2 regions of the Microbacterium sp. MYb64 genome follow, and region 1 is predicted to be linked to the other one. Evidence: predicted binding sites of a transcription regulator. Region 1 holds the regulator's gene; the other holds the start of a gene.

Region 1 (10,782 bases):
AGGAGGACGAGCTCATCCTCGTCTTCGACCTCGGTGGCGGCACGTTCGACGTCTCGCTGCTCGAGGTGGGCAAGGACGACGACTTCTCCACGATCCAGGTGCGCTCCACCGCCGGTGACAACCGCCTCGGCGGCGACGACTGGGACCAGCGCCTCGTCGACTACCTGATCAAGCAGTTCAAGGACTCGACCGGCGTCGACGTCTCGGGCGACAAGATCGCACTGCAGCGCCTCAAGGAGGCCGCGGAGCAGGCGAAGAAGGAGCTCAGCTCCTCGACGTCGACCAGCGTCAACCTGCCGTACCTGTCGCTCACCGAGAACGGCCCCGTGTCGCTGAGCGAGACGATCACCCGCGCGAAGTTCGAGGACCTCACCAAGGACCTGCTCGACCGCACCAAGAAGCCCTTCGAGGACGTGATCCGCGAGGCCGGCATCAAGGTCGGCGACATCGCCCACGTCGTGCTCGTCGGCGGATCCACCCGTATGCCCGCCGTGGCCGAGCTCGTCAAGCGCGAGGCCGGCAAGGAGGCCAACAAGGGTGTGAACCCGGACGAGGTGGTCGCCGTCGGCGCAGCTCTCCAGGCCGGTGTCCTGAAGGGCGAGCGCAAGGACGTCCTCCTCATCGACGTCACCCCGCTGAGCCTCGGCATCGAGACCAAGGGCGGCATGATGACCAAGCTCATCGAGCGCAACACGGCCATCCCGACCAAGCGCAGCGAGACCTTCACGACCGCCGACGACAACCAGCCGTCGGTCGCGATCCAGGTCTTCCAGGGCGAGCGCGAGTTCACCCGCGACAACAAGCCGCTGGGCACGTTCGAGCTGACCGGCATCGCGCCGGCTCCGCGCGGCATCCCGCAGATCGAGGTCACCTTCGACATCGACGCGAACGGCATCGTGCACGTGTCCGCCAAGGACAAGGGCACGGGCAAGGAGCAGTCGATGACCATCACGGGCGGCTCGTCGCTCTCGAAGGACGACATCGACCGCATGGTGCGCGAGGCCGAGGAGCACGCCGCCGAGGACAAGAAGCGCCGTGAGTCGGCCGAGGTCCGCAACCAGGCCGAGACCCTGTCCTACTCGATCGAGAAGCTCATCTCGGAGAACGAGGACAAGCTGCCCGAGGACGTCAAGACCGAGGTCAAGGCCGACGTCGACGCACTGAAGACCGCGCTGGCCGGCGAGGACGACGAGGCCGTGAAGACCGCGTTCGACAAGCTGAACGCGTCGCAGTCGAAGCTGGGCGAGGCCATCTACGCGCAGTCCCAGGCCGACGCGGCCGCCCCCGGTGCCTCCGAGGGCGCCCCGGCCGGCGAGAGCGCGGCGTCCGATGAGGACGTCGTGGACGCCGAGGTCGTGGAAGACGAGGACGAGAAGAAGTGATGACGGATCCCAAGGACTTCGAAGAGCCCGAAGAGGGTCGTGAGGTCGGCGGTCAGGGGTCGGACGCGAACGCGTCCGGCCTCGGGCCCGTCGAAGGATCCGATGACGCCGAAGAGCTCACGGTCGACGACATCCTGAACATCGCTCAGAACGACGACGCGCTCGCCGAGGACGCTGTGGAGGATGCGGCCCTCCATGACGCCGAGCACACTCTGCTCGTCGACCTCAAGCGCCTTCAGGCCGAGTACGCGAACTACCGTCGCCGCACCGAGGAGCAGCGCGGTATCGAGATCCAGCGCGCGAAGGGCGAGGCCGCCAAGGGCCTGCTCCCCGTGCTCGACGACCTCGACCGCGCCGCCGCGCACGGCGATCTGGAGGAAGGAAGCCCCTTCGCCGCGATCGCCGACAAGGTCCGCTCGGTCGTCGAGCGCCTCGGCGTGGTCTCCTACGGCGAGAAGGGCGACGAGTTCGACCCGCAGCAGCACGAGGCGATCTTCCAGCAGCCCACTCCGGGTGTGGAGAAGGCCACCGTGCTCGAGGTCGTCGAGGTGGGCTACCGCCTGGGCGATGTCGAGCTGCGTCCCGCCAAGGTCGTCGTCGCCGTTCCCGCTGACCCTTCGGCAGGCTCAGGGACCGCTTAGCAGATGGCTAGCCAGGACTGGTTCGACAAGGACTTCTACAAGACCCTCGGCGTCTCGAAGGACGTGTCCGAGGCGGATCTGAAGAAGACCTACCGCAAGCTCGCGCGCAAGTACCACCCCGACTCCAATGCCGGCGATGCCGCGGCGGAGGCGAAGTTCAAGGAGATCAGCGAGGCGTACTCGGTGCTCTCCGACAAGGAGCAGCGCGCCGAGTACGACCAGATCCGCGCCATGGGCGCCGGCGGCGCGCGCTTCACGGCTCCGGGGAGCGCCGGCAACGGCGGCTTCGACGACGTGTTCAGCGCGTTCGGCCGTGGCCGTGGCGGGCAGCAGGGCGACTTCGACGACATCTTCGCGATGTTCAACCAGGGCGGCGGATCCTTCGGCTCCGGGCGCTTCGGTCAGCCGTCCGGCGGCTACCGGGGCTTCGGCGGCCCGCAGAAGGGCGCCGACGTCACGGCCCGCACGACGCTGTCGTTCGCGACCGCGGTGCAGGGCGAGACCGTGACGCTGCAGGGCGAGGACGGCCGGCCGCTCAAGGTGAAGATCCCCGCAGGCGTCAAGGACGGGCAGAAGATCCGGCTCCGCGGCCGTGGGCGTCCCTCGCCCGACGGCGGGGAGAACGGCGACATCGTGGTGCAGGTCGCCGTGAAGCCGCATCCGGTGTTCACCCGCGACGGGCTGAACCTGCGCGTCACCGTGCCGATCACCTTCACCGAGGCCGCGCTCGGCGCCACCATCGAGGTACCGACGCTCGGCGGCGATCCGGTCAAGCTCAAGGTCGCGGCGGGCACGCCGTCGGGCCGAGTGCTGCGGGTCAAGGGCCGCGGGGTCACGACGTCCAAGGGCACCGGCGACCTGCTCGCCGAGGTCCAGGTCGCCGTGCCGTCGCACCTCGACGACGCCGCGCGCGAGGCGCTGGAGCGCTTCCGCGCGGCCGAGCCCGCGGAGAACCCGCGCACCGAGCTGCTGGCGAAGGCGCGGGCGTGATGAGCGACCCCCTGATCTGGCTCCCGTCGCAGAAGCTGCCGCTTTCCGAGCGGAATTCCGGCAGTTTTCGCGACGGGAGCGGACAAGGGAGCAAGGGGACGCGTCGTGGGCGATGAGCGCATGAGTGCCGACACCCCGGTCTTCGCGATCGCGGTCGCCGCAGAACTCGCCGGGATGCACCCGCAGACCCTGCGGCAGTACGACCGGATCGGCCTGGTCGTGCCCGGCCGGACGCGAGGCGGATCCCGCCGCTATTCGATGCGCGACATCGAGCAGCTGCGCGAGGTCGCCCAGTTGTCCAGCGAGGGCATGAGCCTGCCCGCGATCGCGCGCCTCCTCGACCTCGAGGACGAGGTGCGCACGCTGCACCGCCGCGTGGTCGAGCTCGAGCTCGCACTGCGCGAGGAGCGCGCCAACCGTCCCGGTCTGCGCGTGTTCGCCGCAGGCACGTCCGGATCCGTCATGGCCGTCCCTTCGGGCCGCCGGATCCGCCGTTCCACCGAGGTCGTGCTGTGGCGGCCGTGGGGGAACACTCCGGAGCACCCCGACGACCTCACCGACGACCCGGACGACAGCGCCCGCTGAGCGCCGCCGCGGGCGCCGTCCGCGCGCCCGGGATCAGTCCGATAGTGCCTGAAATCGATTTCCGTCGCGAAGCGCCTCAGCCCCAGGTCGCGAGTTCGGAAGTGAATCCGCGAAGAGCGTCTTGTGTCTGAAATCGATTTCGCCTACTCTGAGTGCAGCCCGGTCGATGCCGACTCAGCGCGACCGCGGACCCGGCCCCCCGTGCCGGACCCAGCACCGAATCGACGAGGAAGTCGTGTTCCCGAGGAGGAACCCATGAAGACGGACACACAGCGCACGCGCCGGGTGGTGATGGCCGCTCTCGGCGGCATCACGGCGGTAGGACTGCTCGCAGGCTGCGGCTCGAGCACCCCTGGTCAGGCCGCGGGGAGCGGAGGCGACTCCTCCGGCAAGACCACGATCGAGTTCTGGCACCGCACGTTCACCCCGCCGGAGAACGCCTGGTACAAGGACATCGTCAAGAAGTTCAACGCCTCGCAGGACAAGATCGTCGTCAAGGACACGGAGATCCCCGCCGACGCCTGGGACCAGAAGATGAAGGCCGCCCAGGCCGCAGGCAAGGCCCCCGACATCTATACGCACTCCGGCAGCATCCAGGACGCGGTGAACGCGGGGCAGCTGTACGACCTCGGCAAGGTCGTCGACAAGTCCAAGCTCGGCGAGATCATCGACTCCGCGAAGTCGGTGTCCGAGATCGGCGGAACCTACTACGCCTACCCGCTCCTGCAGGAGGCCCAGACGGTGCTGTTCTGGAACAAGGACATGCTCTCGAAGGCCGGCGTCGACACCGACAAGGCCCCGGCCACCTGGGACGACCTGCTCGCCGACTGCGCGAAGATCCAGCCGACGCTCGCCCAGGGGCAGTACTGCATCTCGCCCTCGTCCGACGCCATCACCTTCGCCTGGTCGACCGTCGGCCAGCAGTACAACTTCGCCGGGCACACCGCGCTCACCGACGACTGGAAGTCGCCGAACATCGACAACGCCGGGTATCGCGACCTGATGTCCAAGTACAAGGAGCTGTGGGACAAGGGCTACATGCCCAAGCAGGCGCTCGCCGCGTACGTCGAGGGCAAGGACTTCGGTCAGAAGAAGGTCGCCTTCAAGGTCTCCGGCTCGTGGATGATGTCCGAGATCGGATCCGACTACCCCGATCTCCTCACCAAGACCGGGATCGGCGCCTTCCCGAACGCCTCGAACGCCGATGGCCGCACCGCCACCACGCTCGGCAACTTCAAGTGGGTCATCGACGCGAAGACCAAGAACGCCGAGGCCGCGGGGAAGTTCCTGGAGTGGTCGCTCGCCGGCGACCCGCAGAACCTCGTGCCCTTCTTCGTGAACACCCAGTTCACCAAGGTCCCCGTGCGCAAGTCGGTGCAGGACGCCGTCGCGAAGGACGAGGCCGCGACCAAGGCGCCGTGGTCGACCGTCATCACGAACGACATCGCGCCGGATGCGATCTCCGAGCCCACCTACCCGTGGGACGTCTCGCTCGCGGTCGGCACCGCGATGGAGTCGGTGATGAAGGGCGCAGCCTCGCCGGATGACGCGATCAACACGGCGAACGCCGCGATCCAGAAGGTCATCCAGTCGCAGGACCTGCCCAGCAAGGCTCCCAAGAAGTGAGTGCGGCGCGGTCGGGGACCGCTGCGCGGCCGTCCCCGACCGCGCAGCCCGCGCCCAGCACCTCAGAACGACGGGGAGAGACGATGGCCACCGAAGCGATCGACGACCGGCGCACGGTGAAGCGCCGGCACGCCAAGTACCGGAATCGCGACACGAAGCTCGCCTACCTGATGCTCGCGCCCGTGGTGATCCTGCTCGGCGTCTTCGTCGCGTGGCCGGCGGTGTACGCAGGGTTCCTGTCGTTCCAGGACTGGAGCTTCTACAAGGATCCGCAGTTCGTCGGCGTGAAGAACTACGCCGACGTCCTGACGGACCCGCTGTTCGTCGCCACGATCGGCCGCGGCTTCCTGTTCGTCCTCCTGACGGTGCCCCCGATGCTGGTGCTCGCGTTCCTGTTCGCGAGTCTCGTCGTGACCCTGTCCCGCCGCCTGGCGACGATCCTCAAGGTCAGCATCTACATCCCGACGATCATCTCCGGCGTCATCGCCTCGATCATCTTCGTGGTGATCTACGCCTACGACGGCGGGATCCTGAATGCGGTGCTCGCCGCCTTCCACATCGACCCGGTGTCCTGGATCGGGGATCCGGCGTGGGCGCTCCTCTCCGTGGCCGTGCCGGCGGTCTGGCTCGGCATGGGCCTGACGTCGCTCATCATGGTCGCCGCGATGGTCGACATCCCGACGGAGTACTACGAGGCGGCCGCGATGGAGGGCGCGGGGTGGTGGCAGAAGACCTTCTACATCACGATGCCGCAGATGAAGAACGTGTTCCTGTACCTGCTCATCACGGGCTTCGTCGCCGCGATCCAGCAGTTCGAGCTGCCGCTCGTCATGACGCAGGGCGGCCCGCTGGACTCGACCACCCTGCCGAACCTGTTCATCTTCAACCACTTCCGCAACGACGTGAACGTGGGCTACTCGATCGCCGCGGCGCTGCTGCTGTTCGTGGTGCTGGGATCCGTGTCGGCCCTCGTGTTCAAGTTCATCAACTCCGAGAGGCTGGTCGACTGATGAGCGCGACGCGCCAGAGCACCGTGCCCGAGACCACCAGGATCGTCCTGGACGGCAAGGATCACCGTCGCTTCACGATGCCGCACGGCATCGGAGGCTGGGCCGCGGTCGTCGGCAAGGGCGTGGTGGGCCTGATCTTCCTGCTCGCCGCGCTGTTCCCGCTCGCGTGGATGGTGATCGCCGGCTTCAAGGCGAAGACCGAGGTGCTGAGCACGCCCTTCCAGTTCTTCCCCGAGGTGTGGCACTGGGAGAACTACGGCAAGATCCTGGGCGACGAGACGTTCCTGCGCACGCTCGGCTGGACCTTCCTCGGGGCGATCCTGTTCACGGTGCTCAGCCTCACCGTGAACTCCTTTGCGGCCTACGCGTTCGCGCGGCTCGAGTTCCGGTTCCAGCGCACGCTCTGGGTCGCCGTCATCACGACCATGTTCATCCCGGGGATGACGATCCTGCTCACGAGCTTCATCGTGGTGACGAAGCTCGCGATGCTGGACACGCTCGCCGTGCTGGTGATCCCGGGGGCGGCGAGCGCCGCGTCGGTCTTCTTCATCCGGCAGTTCTACCTGAACATCCCGGCCAGCCTCGAGGAGGCCGCGATGCTCGACGGCTGCGGCCGGTTCGGGATCTTCGTGCGGATCTTCCTTCCGCTGTCGAAGCCGCCGTTCGTCGTGATGGGCATCACCGCGTTCCTCGCGTACTGGAACTCCTACGTGTGGCCGATCATGACGATCACGTCGCCGGAGAAGTTCGTGCTGCAGCAGTACCTCGCCGAGTTCCGCACCGGCCGAGGCTCGAGCGAGCTCGGCCTGCTCATGGCCGGATCCGTGCTCGCCGCGGCGCCGGTCGTGATCCTGTTCCTCATCTTCCAGCGTCAGATCATCGGCAACATCAAGATGGCCGGACTCAAGTAGCCGGTCGCGTTCTCGAAGGGGAGAAGGCCATGTCCGAAGAAGCGATCCGTCCTGCCCACCGGCTGACCCGCCGCGGCCTGCTGCAGGGAGCCCTCGCCGCCGGAGCCGCACTGGGCGTCTCGGCGCTGGGGGCGAGCCCCGCGGCGGCCGCCGGGCTCACCGTCACCCGCATGAAGGTGCTCGCCGGCACGCAGGCCGGTGTCCAGTACGGGATCGGCGCGACCGATCTCGGGATCCCCGCGCGCACGCCCGACGGGCGGCTGCTGTTCATGTTCGGCGACACCTGGGCCGATGCGGTGGGAGGCGCGAACTGGCGCTCCCCGGTCGCGCTGTACTCCTCGACGGCAAACCTCGCCTCCGGGGTCGTGTTCGACGGGGCGGCGGGGGCGGGCGCCAACACCCAGGTCACCGCGCCGCAGCTCTGGTACTACCCGCACGATGCGTACTACGAGACCGTGATCCCCTCCGACGTGATCACGATCGGCTCCCGGATGTACCTGCACGCGATCGTGAACGGGCCGACCTTCGGCGCGGTGCGCTGGACCGAGCTGTGGCAGTCCGATGACTCCGGCGCGACCTGGCAGCACACCGGTCTCACCTTCCCGGCCGACATGGCCGGCGGGCACTTCCAGTGCATCACCTGGGGCCAGGGCAACGACGGATATGTCTACATCTACGGCACCGGGTTCCAGCGCGACAAGGGCATCGTGCTCTACCGCGTGCCGCAGAACAGCATGACCACCCTGTCCGCGTACCAGCCCTGGGGTTTCGCGAACGGCTCCTGGGGCTGGGGGAATCCGGCCACCGAGGTGCTGCCGGGCAAGTTCGGCGAGATGTGCCTGCGGCCCCTCGGCGGCAAGTGGATCCTGACGTGGTTCAACGCCGACGCCTACCGGATCGACGCGATGATCGTGAACACCCCGACGGACAACCTCTACACGGCCGCCAAGACCACGCTGCTGTGGGGCGGGAACTGGGGCGCCGAGGACGCGACCCATGTCGCCCAGCTCTACGGCGGGTACATCCTGCCCGGCTCGACGCTGTCGGATCTGCATCTGAGTGTGAGCCAGTGGAACACGGGGAACAACAGCGTCTATCACGTCGAGCAATTCCGGATCCAGGGTCTCGCCTGAGTCGGTGATATCGATTTCGCGCGAAAGTCGCTAGGGTGGCGGCATGCGCCGTTGAACAGAGACTCCACGGATCCTCGTGATCCTGCCCGACCGCCGCGCCGAGAGCCCGGGGTCGACGACTCTGTCCCCGCTGCGAGAGGAGACGGGCGATGATCGCCCTTCCCGAGAAGTACGTCCCGCCACCCACCGGGGTGACCCCGGTGGGGTTCCTCGCCTGGCTCGTCCGCATGCAGTGGACGACCGTGCTGCAGGGCGTCGTCTGCGACGTGATCTGGCTGCTCGGTCTCGCCCTCACCCCCTGGGCGATCGGCCGTGCCGTCGACGAGGGGCTGGTCGCCGGGGACTACGGCGCCTTCCTGAGGTGGCTGGGCGTCGTGGTGTGGCTGCAGCTGCAGCACTCCCTGATCCAGGGGCTCAGGGACAGGGCCGGATCCATCAACTACGAGCGAGGGGTGTGCCGGGTCGATCAGGTGATCGTGCACACGGCGACCCGGATCACGGTCGCCGCCGACCGTCGCCTCGGATCCGGTTCCGTCGTCACGATGGCGTCGAACGACGCGTGGTGGTTCGGGTTCGTTCCGATCAACGTGGGCACGCTGGTCTCGGCGCTCGCCTCATTCATCACCGTCGCCGTGCTGCTGCTGCGCGACTCCGTGCTGCTCGGGGTGCTCGTGATCGTCGCAGTCCCCGCGTTCTCGATGCTGCAGGTGTTCCTCGTCGGCATCCTGCGGTCGCGGCAGAGCGCGGCCCGCGAGGCGACGCGGGAGATGAACGCGGTCGCGATGGACACCGTGCGGGGGCTGCGGGTGGTCCGCGGGATCGGCGGCGAGGAGTGGTTCTTCGATCGGTTCCGTCGGCGCTCGGATCGTGCGCGGGATGCGCAGAAGACCGTGGCCGGACCTGTTTCGCTCGCCGACGCCCTGAGCGTGCTCATTGCGGGAGTGCTGGTGGTGGGGCTCACCTGGATCGGCGCTTCGATGGTTGCGCAGGGTGAGCTGCGCGTGGGGGAGCTGGTTGCGTTCTACGGGTATGCCGGCTTCATGGTCCTTCCTGTGACGCTCTTCAATCAGGTCATCCGCGTCGTGGTGCGCGGTTTGATCGCGGCCAGGGCGATCGTGGAACTGCTCGAGGTCGAACCGCTCTGGCCGGAGGGTGCTCCGGCCGCATCGGACGACGCGCCGGCACCAGCCGCGGAAGCCCCTGCGGCGGTGCTGCGCGATCCGCAGACAGGCCTGGAGCTTCGGGAAGGAGAGTCCCTGGCCGTCGTCGTGCGCGACCCGATCCGGGCGCGGACCCTCGTCGACCGCCTCGCCCGGATGTCCACCGACGACGGCGACCCCGTGCGGCTGCGCGGGCGTCCGATGCCGGCAACGCCGTTGGTAGAGGTGCGTCGTGCTGTGGTGGTGTCGGACCCGGTGCCCTTCCTCTTCAGCGGCACGCTGCGGGAGCTGCTCGACCCGTGGGGCGCGCATGGCGACGAAGATATCCTGCGTGCCGTCGCGGCGGTCGATGCAGCCGACATCCTCGAGCCTTTGGACCAGGGCCTCGGCGTCCGGGTCGGGGAGCGAGGGGTGGAGTTCTCCGGCGGTCAACGCCAGCGGCTCGGCGCCGCACGAGCTCTGCTCGCGGACGTCCCGATCCTCGTCCTGCACGATCCGACCTCCGCGGTCGACGCCGCGACCGAAGAGCGCATGGCCGCCGGGATCCGCGTCCACCGTGCCGGCGCCACGACGATGATCGTCACCACGAGCCCGCTCGTGCTGAGCGGCGCGGATCGGGTGGTCGTCCTGGACGCGGCGGGCATCGTCGCCGAGGGCACGCATGAGCAGCTCGTCGGGAGCGACCCCGACTACCGCAGAGCCGTGCTGAGGGCGGAGGGGGTGGCATGACGACGGGCCTGCCCCGGGCGAGCAGCGCCCGCGTGCGCCAGGAGCTGCGCGCGATCTGGCGCCGACACCGAGGGCGATTCGTCGGCGTGGTGCTGCTCAACGGTGCGGCGGCTGCGTTCTCGCTCGTACCGCCGCGGCTCGTCGGGCTGCTTATAGATCGGCTGGGGGCCGGCGCCGGGATCGGGGAGGTCGCGCTCTACGGCGCGGGCATGCTCGCGGGTGTCATCGCGCAGAGCCTGTTCGTGCTCACGGCGGCGCGGAGCGCATGGACGCTGGGCGAGGACGTGTTCGCCCAGCTGCGGCTCGCATTCCTCTCCGAGGCATTGCTCGTGCCGATGGGCGTGATCGAGGAGGCAGGCACCGGCGAGCTCGTCACACGGACGACCCAGGACATCAACGCGGTCGGCGAGACCGTGCGCTGGGCCCTGCCCGGGAGCCTCGTCTCGGCGCTCACCGTCGGGTTGACGCTCATCGCGGCCGTCGCAGCGGCTCCCCTCATCGCCCCCGTCTATCTCCTGGCCCTCCCGGTGCTCGTGGTGCTGATGCGGTGGTACATGCGGCGCGCACCGGATGTCTACCGGCACCTCGGAGACAGCTACGGCCCCACGTTCGCAT
Region 2 (10,782 bases), on a different contig from region 1:
CTGTCGTGTACGCGACGATCTCCGAGGCCGAGGCGTTGTTCGAGCCGTTCACGGCATCGAGGATCTTGAACTCGACGTAGCGCGCCGAGACGGGCTGGGCGAACGTGACGTACTGGATCTGCGTGCTGCTCGTCGGCTGCGAGAACGTCGCCGTGCCCGCGGGCGTCCAGCCGCTGCTCTTGCCGTCCTTGGCGACGGCCGGGTCGTTCGTGGTGAGCACCTGCACGTCCTTGGCCGGGCCGTTGCCCTGCACCTTGACGGAGTAGCCGATCCCGGTGAGGGCGTGCTCGGCCCCGATGTCGAACGTGAGGTAGTGCGGCATCGGATCCGGGGAGCCGCCGTTGTAGTTCGACGCCCACTGGGTCGAGTAGTCGCCGTCGAACGCCCCCTTCGCGGTGCCGTCGAGGGAGGGCGGTGCGGGGTAGGGCGCGGACTCGGAGTCGACGTCGAGGAGCGTGTAGCCCGTGTCGGGGATCGCCGCGCCCGCGGGAGGGGCGGGGTCGGCGTGGGCGGGGGCGACCGCGCCGAGGGTCAGCGTCGTCGCGGCGATCGCGAGCGCGGCGCCGGCGGCGAGGACGCCCCGCGATCGACGGGGGAGGGACAGGATCTGTGGAGGCATCGGTCTTCCTTGCTGCGTCATCGAGGCGGGGAGAACAGGGGCCACGGTACTCCCAAGTTATCGCTAACATCAAGAAGTCTCCGCGAATTGCCGCAATTGGATTCGCGGGCGAGATATCGCAAACACGAGCGGGATGTCCGGAGTGCGGCCGTGCAGCGGCTGGCTGGTCAGCGGCGCGGCGGTCGGCGACGCGGCGGTCGGCGACGCGCCGGTCGGTGACGCGGCGGTCAGTGGCGGGGCGCGGCCGTGGAGCGGCGCACGACGAGCTGCGGCGCGATCGATTCGGCCGGCGGCACGGCGCCCGGGTGCGAGATCGCGTGCAGGAGGTGCTCGACGGCGATGCGGCCCACGTCGATGAACGGCTGCGCGACCGTGGTGAGCGCGGGGGAGCAGAACTCCGCGAGGGGGATGTCGTCGACGCCCACGATCGACACGTCCTCGGGGATCGCGCGGCCGAGCTCGGCGAACGCCCTGGCGAGGCCGAACGCCATCTCGTCGCTCGCGACGAACACCGCGGTGACCTCGGGGATGCGGGCCAGGATCTGCCCTGCACGGTGGCCGGAGGCGGGGGACCAGTCCCCGACGATCTCGGGCGGGGCCTCCCGGCCGGCGTCGGCGAGCGCCTCGCGCCAGCCCTGGGTGCGGCTCGAGGCGTCGAGCCACTGCTGCGGGCCCGCGACGTGCCAGACGGTCTCATGACCGAGATCCAGCAGGTGGCGGGTCGCGATCCGCCCCACCTCGCGCTGGTCGACCGCGACCACCTGGGTCGACGCCGTGCGCGAGCCGTCGATCGTGATCGTCGGCAGCGTGCGGGTCAGTTCGTCGATCGCGCGCGTCGTCGAGATCAGCGGCACGGCGAGCACGATGCCCTCGACGCCCTGGTCGGCGAGGCGCGACATGGCCTGCTCGATCTCGCCCGCATCGAGCGAGGGCGTCGTGACGGAGTTCACGATGTACCCGGCCTCGGACGCGGTGGTCTCGATGCCGACCGCGACCGCGCTGCGCGAGTAGAAGCCGGTGCGGAGCGAGACCACCCCGATCGCCCTGCTCCGCCCGGAGGACAGGGCGCGGGCGGCGTTGTTGCGCCGGTAGCCGAGTTGATCGACCGCGGCGAGCACCTTCGCCCTGGTTTCGGGCTGGACGCTCGGGTTCCCGCTCAGCGTGCGGGAGACGGTCTGCGCCGAGACCCCGGCCAGGCGCGCGACGTCGGCCATTCCCGGGATGCGGCGGGGATCCGGCGTCGCTGCGGTCGTCATGGGGTCCGATCGTGGGTGGCGCGGGCGTCGTCCCGGCTCACGTGCATGATATCGATCACATCCGGGGTGGCGTGCGAGGTGCTGTCGCGGGAGTCGTGCGGGCATAGCCTTGATCCGTGACTTCCTCCGAACCGGACGCTTCGCTCGCGGTGCTCCTGGACAGGGCGCGCGCCGCCCTCTCCGGCCTGCCGCAGGAGGCGCTCGGGCGCGAGAAGACCTCGCGGTGGAGGGCGCCGCGCATCGTGCGTGCCGGATCCGCGTGGCACGTCGGCGTGTTCCTGATCGCGGACGACGCCGTGTTCGCCACGGCTGAGGTGCTGCGCGCCGCCGCACCCGTGCGCCGGGGTTACGCGGCGGAATCGGCGCGCGCGAGGGCCGAGCGCCGGGCCGAGGCCTCGCGCGGCGGCTTCGCCGACGGCGAGACCGTGCACGTCGGATGGACCCCGATCGACGTCGCCGCCGTGTCGGCGGGCGGCTCGTCCGGTCCGCTCGCCCTCGTCGACGGCGTCCCTTCGGTGCGCTGGTCCGCGTCCGGCGCCCTCATGCCCCTCTCCGCCTACCTCGAAGACCGGATCGCCCTTCTCCGCGACGCCCGCCCCTGATCCGCGTGCGCCGCGGATCCGATCCGCGCGCGTCCTGATCCGCGCCCGTCCCTGACCGCGAGACTCCATCTCCGCGACGAGACTGCGCCTATTTCATGCAGTCTCGTCGCCCAGTTGGAGTCTCGCGGTCAGTAGGTTCTGCCGGGGCAGCGCGGCCCGCTGAGGCAGCGCGGCCCAGCGGGCCAGCCTGTCAGCGGGCCAGGGCGCGCTCGCCGAAGCGGTGCAGGATGCGGGCCGGCTCGGTCACGATGGATCCGAGCACGGCCTCCTGCACGGTGTGGAACGCGTCGGGGTCGAAGTATCCGGTGGTGCGGTAGAACACCATGCGGTCGGCGAAGTCGCGCGGGGACGGCTCGGGGTGGAACTGCGTCGCGTACAGATCGGCGCCCACACGATACGCCTGCACCGGGCACGTGTCGTTGCCGGCGAGCAGCACGGCGCCCGGCGGCACCTCGGCCGATCCCTCCTTGTGCGCCGTGAAGGCGTGGAACACGGGTCCCGCGGGGCCGAAGAGCGGATCCGCCGCGGCGTCCGTCGTGCAGCGGATCTCGGCCGCCGTCGCCTCCTCCGGGGTCTCCATGCCGACCTCGCCGCCGAGGAGGCGCGTGACCACGCCGATCCCGAAGCACGTGAAGAACGCGGTCGTGGCGCCGTCGATCGCGCGTTCGGCGATCCGCTCCAGATCCGTCTCGACCCGTCGCTGCGCCTCGGACTTGCGGACGTCGGTGACGTTGAACGGGGAGCCGCCGATCACGAATCCGGCATAGCGGTCGAAGACGTCGTCGGGCAGCGCCGTGGTGGTGAGGTCGATGCGGTCGAGCGCGTCGGCGTCCACGCCGAGGGCGACACGGAAGGACGCGCGCTCCGCCGTCGCCGCATCCAGCTCAGGGCGCACGCCGACATACAGAAGCGAGGCCATCCCTGGATTCTAGGCGAGCGGCGGTGGTCGGCGGAGCCGCGCCGCAACGCTCCGGAACACATGGGAGAGGACCCGCGGGGAGCGAGCGGGAATACCCGCGGCAGGACCGTGTTGAAGTTGATAGCACAACGCTCAAGTTTGAGAGGAAGCGAAATGCCCAACGACTTCACCGACGCGGGCTCGGGCTCGTTCGACGAGTTCCTCGCCCGCTACCTCGCCGGTGAGCAGGCCCGGCAGACCCGGTCGATCGACCTCAGCCGGTTCCTCACCGTGCGCACTCAGCGCATCCTGCAGCGCGCAGGGCGCTTCGCCCTCGAGCGCGGCCAGACCGAGCTCGACGCGCTCCACGTCCTCCGCACGATCGTCGAGGACGACGCCGTCGACCAGGCGATCCGCAACATCGGGGTGACCCCGCAGGCGATCGTCGACGCCGTCGACACGCGTCTGCCCGCTCCGGGCGAGCCCTCCGACGTCGAGGCCGCGACCATCACGCCGAGCGCCAGCCGCGCGCTGTTCCACGCCTACCAGGTGGCGCGCTCGTCGGGTGCGACCTATATCGAGCCGGAGCACGTGTTCTTCGCGCTCGTGCTCGGGCAGGACGCCCCCGCGGGCCAGATCCTCGCCCGCGCCGGGGTCACCGCCGAGGCCCTGACCCAGGGTCTGCGCGAGCCGATGCCCACGGGCACGACGCCGGATCCGGAGGGGACGGCCGCGCAGGGAGCCTCCGAGACGCCGATGCTCGACCAGTTCGGCCTCGATCTCACGGCGCGTGCGCGCGAGGGCGAGCTCGACCCCGTGATCGGCCGCGCCTCCGAGATCGAGCAGACCATCGAGATCCTCAGCCGCCGTACCAAGAACAACCCGGTGCTGATCGGCGAGGCCGGCGTCGGCAAGACCGCGATCGTCGAGGGCCTCGCCCGCGCGATCGTCGACGGCGCCGTGCCCGCGCAGCTCAAGGACCGCCGTGTCGTGGCGCTCGACCTGCCCGCGATGCTCGCGGGCACCCGCTACCGCGGCGACTTCGAGGAGCGCCTGACCAAGACGATGGACGAGATCGCCGCGCACAAGGGCGAGATCATCGTCTTCATCGACGAGGTGCACACGGTCGTGGGTGCGGGCGGATCCGGGGAGGGCGGCGGCATGGACGCCGGAAACATCCTGAAGCCGCGCCTCGCCCGGGGCGACCTGCACCTGGTCGGTGCGACCACGCTCTCCGAGTACCGCCGGATCGAGAAGGATCCGGCCCTCGAGCGCCGCTTCCAGCCCGTGAAGGTCGCCGAACCCTCGATCGAGGACGCGGTGCGCATCCTTGAGGGACTCAAGCCCGCGTACGAGCAGCACCATGCGGTCGCGTACACGGACGAGGCGATCCGCGCCGCCGTCGAACTGAGCGCACGGTACCTGCCGGACCGGGTGCTCCCGGACAAGGCGATCGACCTGATCGACCAGGCCGGTGCGCGCCTGCGCCTGCGCCTCGGCATCGTGACCGACGTCGCGGCGCTGTTCGCCGAGCTCGCCGACCTGGAGGCGCGCAAGAACGCCGCGGTCGGGGCCGAGCACTACGAGGAGGCCTCGCGGATCCGCGACGAGATCGCCGCGGTCCAGACCAGGATCGACGACGCCGGCGCCCTCGCCGGTTCCGCAGGCTCCGAGTCCGCGATCGTCGGGGAGGCGGAGATCGCCGCGGTCATCGCGCGCGCGACCGGGATCCCGGTCAGCCGTGTCTCCGAGACCGAGCGCGAGCGCCTGGCGGACCTCGAGTCCGACCTGCACGCCCGCGTGATCGGGCAGGACGACGCGGTCGCCGCCGTGGCGCGGGCCGTGCGCCGCAGCCGCACCGGAATGGGCGATGCCCGCCGGCCGGTCGGATCCTTCCTGTTCCTCGGCCCCACCGGGGTCGGCAAGACCGAGCTGGCCAAGGCCCTCGCCGACCGCCTGTTCCCTTCGACAGGCTCAGGGCAAGCGAGCGGGAGCGGTGTGATCCGCTTCGACATGAGCGAGTTCGGCGAGCGGCACACGGTGTCGCGGCTCGTCGGCGCCCCTCCGGGATACGTGGGCTACGACGAGGCGGGACAGCTCACCGAGCGCGTGCGGCGCAACCCCTACGCGATCGTGCTGTTCGACGAGATCGAGAAGGCGCACCCCGACGTGTTCAACCTCCTGCTGCAGGTGCTCGACGACGGCCGCCTGACCGACGGTCAGGGCCGCACGGTCGACTTCCGCAACACGGTGATCGTGATGACCTCGAACATCGGATCCGAGTTCCTCGCATCGCGCTCGGGTGCGCTCGGCTTCGTGGCCTCGCAGGACGGGTCCGCCAACGGATTCGCGTCGCAGGAGGACCTGCGGGCGCGGGTGATGGGCAAGCTCCGTGAGGCCATGCGGCCCGAGTTCCTCAACCGCATCGACGAGATCGTGCTGTTCCAGAAGCTCAGCCGCGAGGAGCTGGGCCGCATCGTGCGGCTCCTGCTCCAGGCCACGTCCCGGCGCCTGGCCGGGCGCGAGGTGACGCTCGACGTCACCGACGCCGCCGCGGCCTGGCTCGGCGAGCACGGCTACGAGCCGGAGTTCGGTGCGCGCCCACTGCGCCGCCTGATCCAGCGCGAGGTGGACGACCGCATCGCGGACCTGTTCGTCTCCGGCGAGCTGGGCGACGGCGGTCGTGTGGTCGTGGACGCGTCCGGCGACGTGCTGCGCGTCACCGCGACCGCGGAGATGGCACAGGCGGCCTGACCCTCACCCGGTCGTCGAGCGCCCTTCGTCTCGTCGCTGCGCTCCTCGCTCAGGGACCGGGTACCTTCCGGTCCCTGAGCGAGCGCAGCGAGACGAAGGGCGCCGTGTTTCGTCTCTCCCGCCGACTCAGCGGGACGAGGTGGCGCGGCGGCCTCGCACGACGCCGACGAACGCCTCGATGTCGGGCGTGGTCGCCGCGGCCGGCCAGGCCAGCAGCACCGGGGAGACCGGTGCGTCGCGGAGGATCCGGTAGTCGACGTCCTTGCGGTGATGCAGGCGTGCGAGGGACATCGGCGCGATGAGTATTCCGACGCCGGAGGCGACGGTCTCGACGGCAGCCTCGACGGTCTCGAGCGGAGGGATCCGAGACGGGACGGTCGGAAGGCCGAGGTCGCCCAGCACGTCCTCGCGCGTGGTGAGCAGCGTCTCGCCCTCCAGGTCTGCGGGGGAGAGCTCCTCGGCGGCGAGCAGATGCGACTCGGCCCCGGCGATCACGACGGGGAGCTCCTCGTAGAGGGGGATGGCGTGCATGCCGTCCTTGTCGAACGGCCCGCGTACGAGCGCGAGGTCGACGGTGCCCTCGGTCAGGGCGGTGCGCTGTGCGGCGAACGGGATCGGCACGAGCTCGAGGGCGACCAGCGGCATCCGCTCCTTCCAGGTGTCGATCCAGCGTCCCGGGGTCGCGCCGGGGACCGCCCCGAGGCGCAGGGCGCGGGGTTCATCGACCGTGGTCGGGGCGTCGAAGACGACCTTCTCCGCCTTCTTGCCGCGCGGTGCGGACTTCCCGGCGGGCTTCCCGCCGTTCTTGCCCTTGGCGGCCGGACCGCCGGCGGTGCTGCGAGCGCCGCCCTTCGCGGAGCGCACCGCGGGCTTGCGTCCGGATGCGCCTCGCCTGCTCATGGGTTCAGCGTACCGGCCGGGTGCTCGGGATTCCCTGCGCTGATGACGACGCAGCACCGCGCGGCGGCGGGATCCAGCCGTGCTTCGACGTGGCGGCAGCCGAGGCCCTCCGCGACACCCGAGACATAGGCGTGGTTCATGCCGCAGATGAGGTCGGTGTGGGCGCGGGCGAGGTCGTGGAACGGGCAGTTCGCCAACACGACGGCGTCATCGACCGACCGCGGTTCGTAGCCCTGGCCCGCCAGGGCGTGCCGCATCCGGTCCAGCTCGAGATGCTCGTCGGGTCGGTCGTCCGCCGGAACCGGTGCGGGATCGGCGCGGATCCGTGCGCCATAGGCGTCGCCCTCGGTGCGCGCGACATCGCGCAGGGCGGCATCGATCGGGGTGCCGTCGGCGGAGCGCTCGATGGCGCGCGCGAGCAGATGCCCCGCGAGATCGAAGTGCCGCGGCGGCAGTGATACCGCGATCGTCTGCGCCGCGCGCCGGTAGAGCTTGGCGGGACGCCCCGCGCCCGGACCGGAACGACCGGTGAGCCGGCGGAACTCGACGTCGAGGAGCCCCAGTTCGACGAGGCGGTCGAGCTGGAAGCGCGCGACATGCACGGGAACCTCGACGGCGTCGGCGGCGCTCTCCCGCGTCACGGCATCGGGCTGCGCGATCACGTGCTCGTACAGCGCCCGCCGAGTGGGATCGGCCAGCGCGCCGATCCCCGCCGCCTGCTCCGAGATGCTCATGCCCACACTCTAACTGAAGATTCTCTTGATTTTAGAGAGTGAGAGTTCTAATTTTAAGGAAATACACATTTAGAAGGGAGCTGTCATGACCACCTCGACCCAGACCAAGACCGTGGCCCGTCCTCCGCTGTTGCAGGACGGATACCGGCAGGCCTTCCTGCTGCTGCGGACCGTCTTCACCGTCGCGCCGATCCTGTTCGGACTCGACAAGTTCGTGCGGGTTCTCAAGCCTGACTGGGAGGTGTACCTGGCTCCCTGGATGAACGGCATGATCGGCATGGACGCGCACACCTTCATGTACATCGTCGGTGCCGTCGAGATCGTCGCGGGGATCCTGGTCGCGTTCCTGCCGCGGATCGGCGGCTACGTCGTCGCGCTATGGCTGCTCGGCATCATCGTGAGCCTCGTCAGCGTCGGCGGGTACCTCGATATCGCGCTGCGCGACTTCGGACTGCTCGTGGGCGCGCTCGCCCTGTCCAGCCTGGCCGCAGGACGCAAGAGCGACCGCACCCGTTGAAGGCAGACGGAGAAGGCGCGCGCCCAGGGGACGCGCGCCTTCTCCGTGCGTGCGAGTGCGGAGGCGTGGTCCTCCGCGAGCTGCGCGGCTGAGCCTGCGCGGCTCAGGCGGCGAGCCAGAGCCCCTTGCGATCGGTATCCAGCGTCATGCCGGCGGCGATGATCTCGTCATCCCCGATGCGGGCGCCGCGCGCGATGTGCGCTCCGGCGCCGACCTCGGTGCGGACGCCGATGCTGGCGCCGTCCCCGATCACGGCCCCCTGCCCGATATGGGCATGGGCCTCGATCCGGGCGTTCACGCCCACGACCGCGTCGGGTTCGATCCAGGCTCCGCGCGCGACGCGCGCTCCGGCCCCGACCTTCGCGCGCGGTTCGACGTAGGCGCCCGCTTCCACGACCGCCTGCGGGTGCACCTTGGCACCGTGCGCGATGAGGCCGCGGCCGTTGGCGTGCTTGCGATAGCGCAGCGTGCCGCCCTGGCCGTCCTCGATGTCGACGTAGTTCTTGCCCACGAAAACCTCCCGTGCCCGGGACTTTCCCCGGATACATCTGCAACCGTGACGGCGGCGGATCTATTCCCGTGCACACACTTCGCGCGTGTCGTGCACGCGCCGTGACGCGGGTCAGCGCTGGCAGCGGGGGCACCAGAAGGTGCGGCGCTCCTCGGTCGGATCCGCGCCGAGCTCGCCGCTCTCGATGAGCGCGCCGCAGCGCCGGCAGGTGCGGTGCGCCCGTCCGTAGACCCAGGTCGTCCGACCGCGCTGGGCGACGCCGGTGAACGTGCGGTCGAGGCGATCGCGGTTGGCGCGGATCGTGCGCGCCCCGAGCTCCAGCAGGGCGGTGACGTCGACGTCTGTCGCGGGCGTCGTGGGGCGCACTCCGCGCAGGAACAGCAGCTCCGCGGCGTACTCGTTGCCGAATCCCGCGACGTTGCGCTGGTCGAGCAGTGCGACGTGGATCGGGCGCCGGTCGGCGCCGAGGCGGCGCGCCGCTTCGGCGAGGTCCCAGTCGGCGCCCAGCGGATCCGGTCCGAGGTGCGCGACGAGCGCGTCCTCCTGCGCGGTGGGCACGAGCGCCAGCATCGAGACGTCGAAGCCGACCGCCTCCGCGTCCGCGGTGCTCACGATCGCGCGGGCGGTGTAGCCGGGAGCCCGCCAGCGCTCGCCGGGCCGGTACAGGTGCCAGGCGCCGTCCATGCGCAGGTGCGAGCGGAGCGTCGAGTCGCCGATCCTCATCAGGATGTGCTTGCCGCGCGGCACCACGGCGTGCACGACGGACCCGGTGAGGTCGGCGGTCGCAAGCTCCGGCACCCGCAGGTCGAAGCGGGTGACCACGCCGTCGCGCAGCGCGTCGTCGAGACGGTGCGCCACGCGGTAGACGGTGTCGCCCTCAGGCATGCGCGGTCGCCTCCCCTCTGGGGTCTGCGGATCCAGCGTCGACGGCGCGATCGGTCAGGGCACGGGCCAGCATCGTGGATCCGGCGACGGCCGCGGGCATCGTGACGACCGCGCCGAGCGGGACCATGAAACAGAGCTGGGTGGCGACGCCGAAGCCGAGAACGCGCGCGCGCCCTGCGCCGAGCAGTCGCAGCCGGGCGTCGTGGTCGAGACCGCGGGCGTCGAAGGCCCGTCCCGTCAGCTCCCGCGCGAGCAGCCGTCCCGACAGCAGCACCCCGACCACGGACGCGAGCACGCCACCCACGAGCGGGATGAAGCCCAGGACCAGGGTGAGCAGCGCGACGAGCGCGCCGAGCAGGATCAGGCGCAGGCCCTCGCCGACGGTGCTCCAGAAGCCGGTCTCGCCGGTCGGTTCCCCGCCTCCCAGCGATCGCTCCACCTCGCGCCAGATGCGCTGGTAGAACGGGTCGCCGATCGTGAGCGTGAGCGCGGTGAACACCAGTCCGGACAGGACCGCCGCCGCGATGAAGACCACGATGCCGAGCGCGATGCGCAACGCGTCTCGCCATCCGGCGATCCAGCCGTCGGCGAAGGGCGTCATCCAGGCCGTGATCCCGCCGAGGGAGAAGCCCAGCGGGATCAGCGCCGCCGCGAGCACGAGGAAGCTGATCGCGGCCGGGATGAGTCCGAGCGCGAGCAGGCGCGGGTGCGTGCGCCACAGGCCGAATCCGCGCACCAGGGTGCCGAATCCCGCAGCGAACTCGCGGATCATGCCACCAGGGTATGCGTCCTGCCCGGTGGTCGAGGATCCGGCTCGGCTCATAGGGTCTTCCGCAGCGTGTAGCCGCGCGGAGTGGCGACGAACCCGGCCCCCTGCAGCAGCCGGCCGAGCAGGGATCCACCGGCCGTGCCGTACATCCCGTCTCCGTTCACCTTCTCGACCGTGAGCGTCTCCAGCCGCCGCGCCTTCGCGGTCGCCGCGAGCTCGGCGGTGGCTGCGCGCAGCTCCTCCTCGTCGTCCGTGAAGGCGAGCACCGTCTTGCCGCCGCGCTCGAGGTAGAGCGCGAGAGCTCCGTCGACCAGCACGACCAGGGCGCCGGCCTTGC

What was found. Region 1 encodes HspR, which represses chaperone genes until heat shock. Its sites were predicted from a motif close to AAGTTGAGTCNNNNNGACTCAACTT; they were not measured.
Region 2: CQ044_RS12965 (ATP-dependent Clp protease ATP-binding subunit) is a predicted target of HspR. The motif match lies at 3,511-3,535, and genes of this name have one in related genera.

What each region holds. Positions count from the first base shown of each region.
Region 1 covers NZ_PCOW01000010.1:66,804-77,585, reverse strand. Annotated here, with positions in the region: gene dnaK (molecular chaperone DnaK) at 1-1,382, shown strand, start outside; gene CQ044_RS10800 (nucleotide exchange factor GrpE) at 1,382-2,023, shown strand; gene CQ044_RS10795 (DnaJ C-terminal domain-containing protein) at 2,027-3,013, shown strand; gene CQ044_RS10790 (heat shock protein transcriptional repressor HspR) at 3,134-3,598, shown strand; gene CQ044_RS10785 (ABC transporter substrate-binding protein) at 3,854-5,224, shown strand; gene CQ044_RS10780 (carbohydrate ABC transporter permease) at 5,308-6,234, shown strand; gene CQ044_RS10775 (carbohydrate ABC transporter permease) at 6,234-7,145, shown strand; gene CQ044_RS10770 (DUF4185 domain-containing protein) at 7,175-8,278, shown strand; gene CQ044_RS10765 (ABC transporter ATP-binding protein) at 8,428-10,167, shown strand; gene CQ044_RS10760 (ABC transporter ATP-binding protein) at 10,164-10,782, shown strand, end outside.
Region 2 covers NZ_PCOW01000014.1:14,475-25,256, reverse strand. Annotated here, with positions in the region: gene CQ044_RS12985 (discoidin domain-containing protein) at 1-619, opposite strand, end outside; gene CQ044_RS12980 (LacI family DNA-binding transcriptional regulator) at 847-1,875, opposite strand; gene CQ044_RS12975 (glutaminase) at 1,992-2,477, shown strand; gene CQ044_RS12970 (GMP synthase) at 2,668-3,396, opposite strand; gene CQ044_RS12965 (ATP-dependent Clp protease ATP-binding subunit) at 3,550-6,129, shown strand; gene CQ044_RS12960 (LysR family substrate-binding domain-containing protein) at 6,256-7,029, opposite strand; gene CQ044_RS12955 (metalloregulator ArsR/SmtB family transcription factor) at 7,026-7,763, opposite strand; gene CQ044_RS12950 (hypothetical protein) at 7,849-8,280, shown strand; gene CQ044_RS12945 (transferase) at 8,384-8,791, opposite strand; gene CQ044_RS12940 (DNA-formamidopyrimidine glycosylase family protein) at 8,903-9,676, opposite strand; gene CQ044_RS12935 (EI24 domain-containing protein) at 9,669-10,448, opposite strand; gene CQ044_RS12930 (DEAD/DEAH box helicase) at 10,496-10,782, opposite strand, start outside.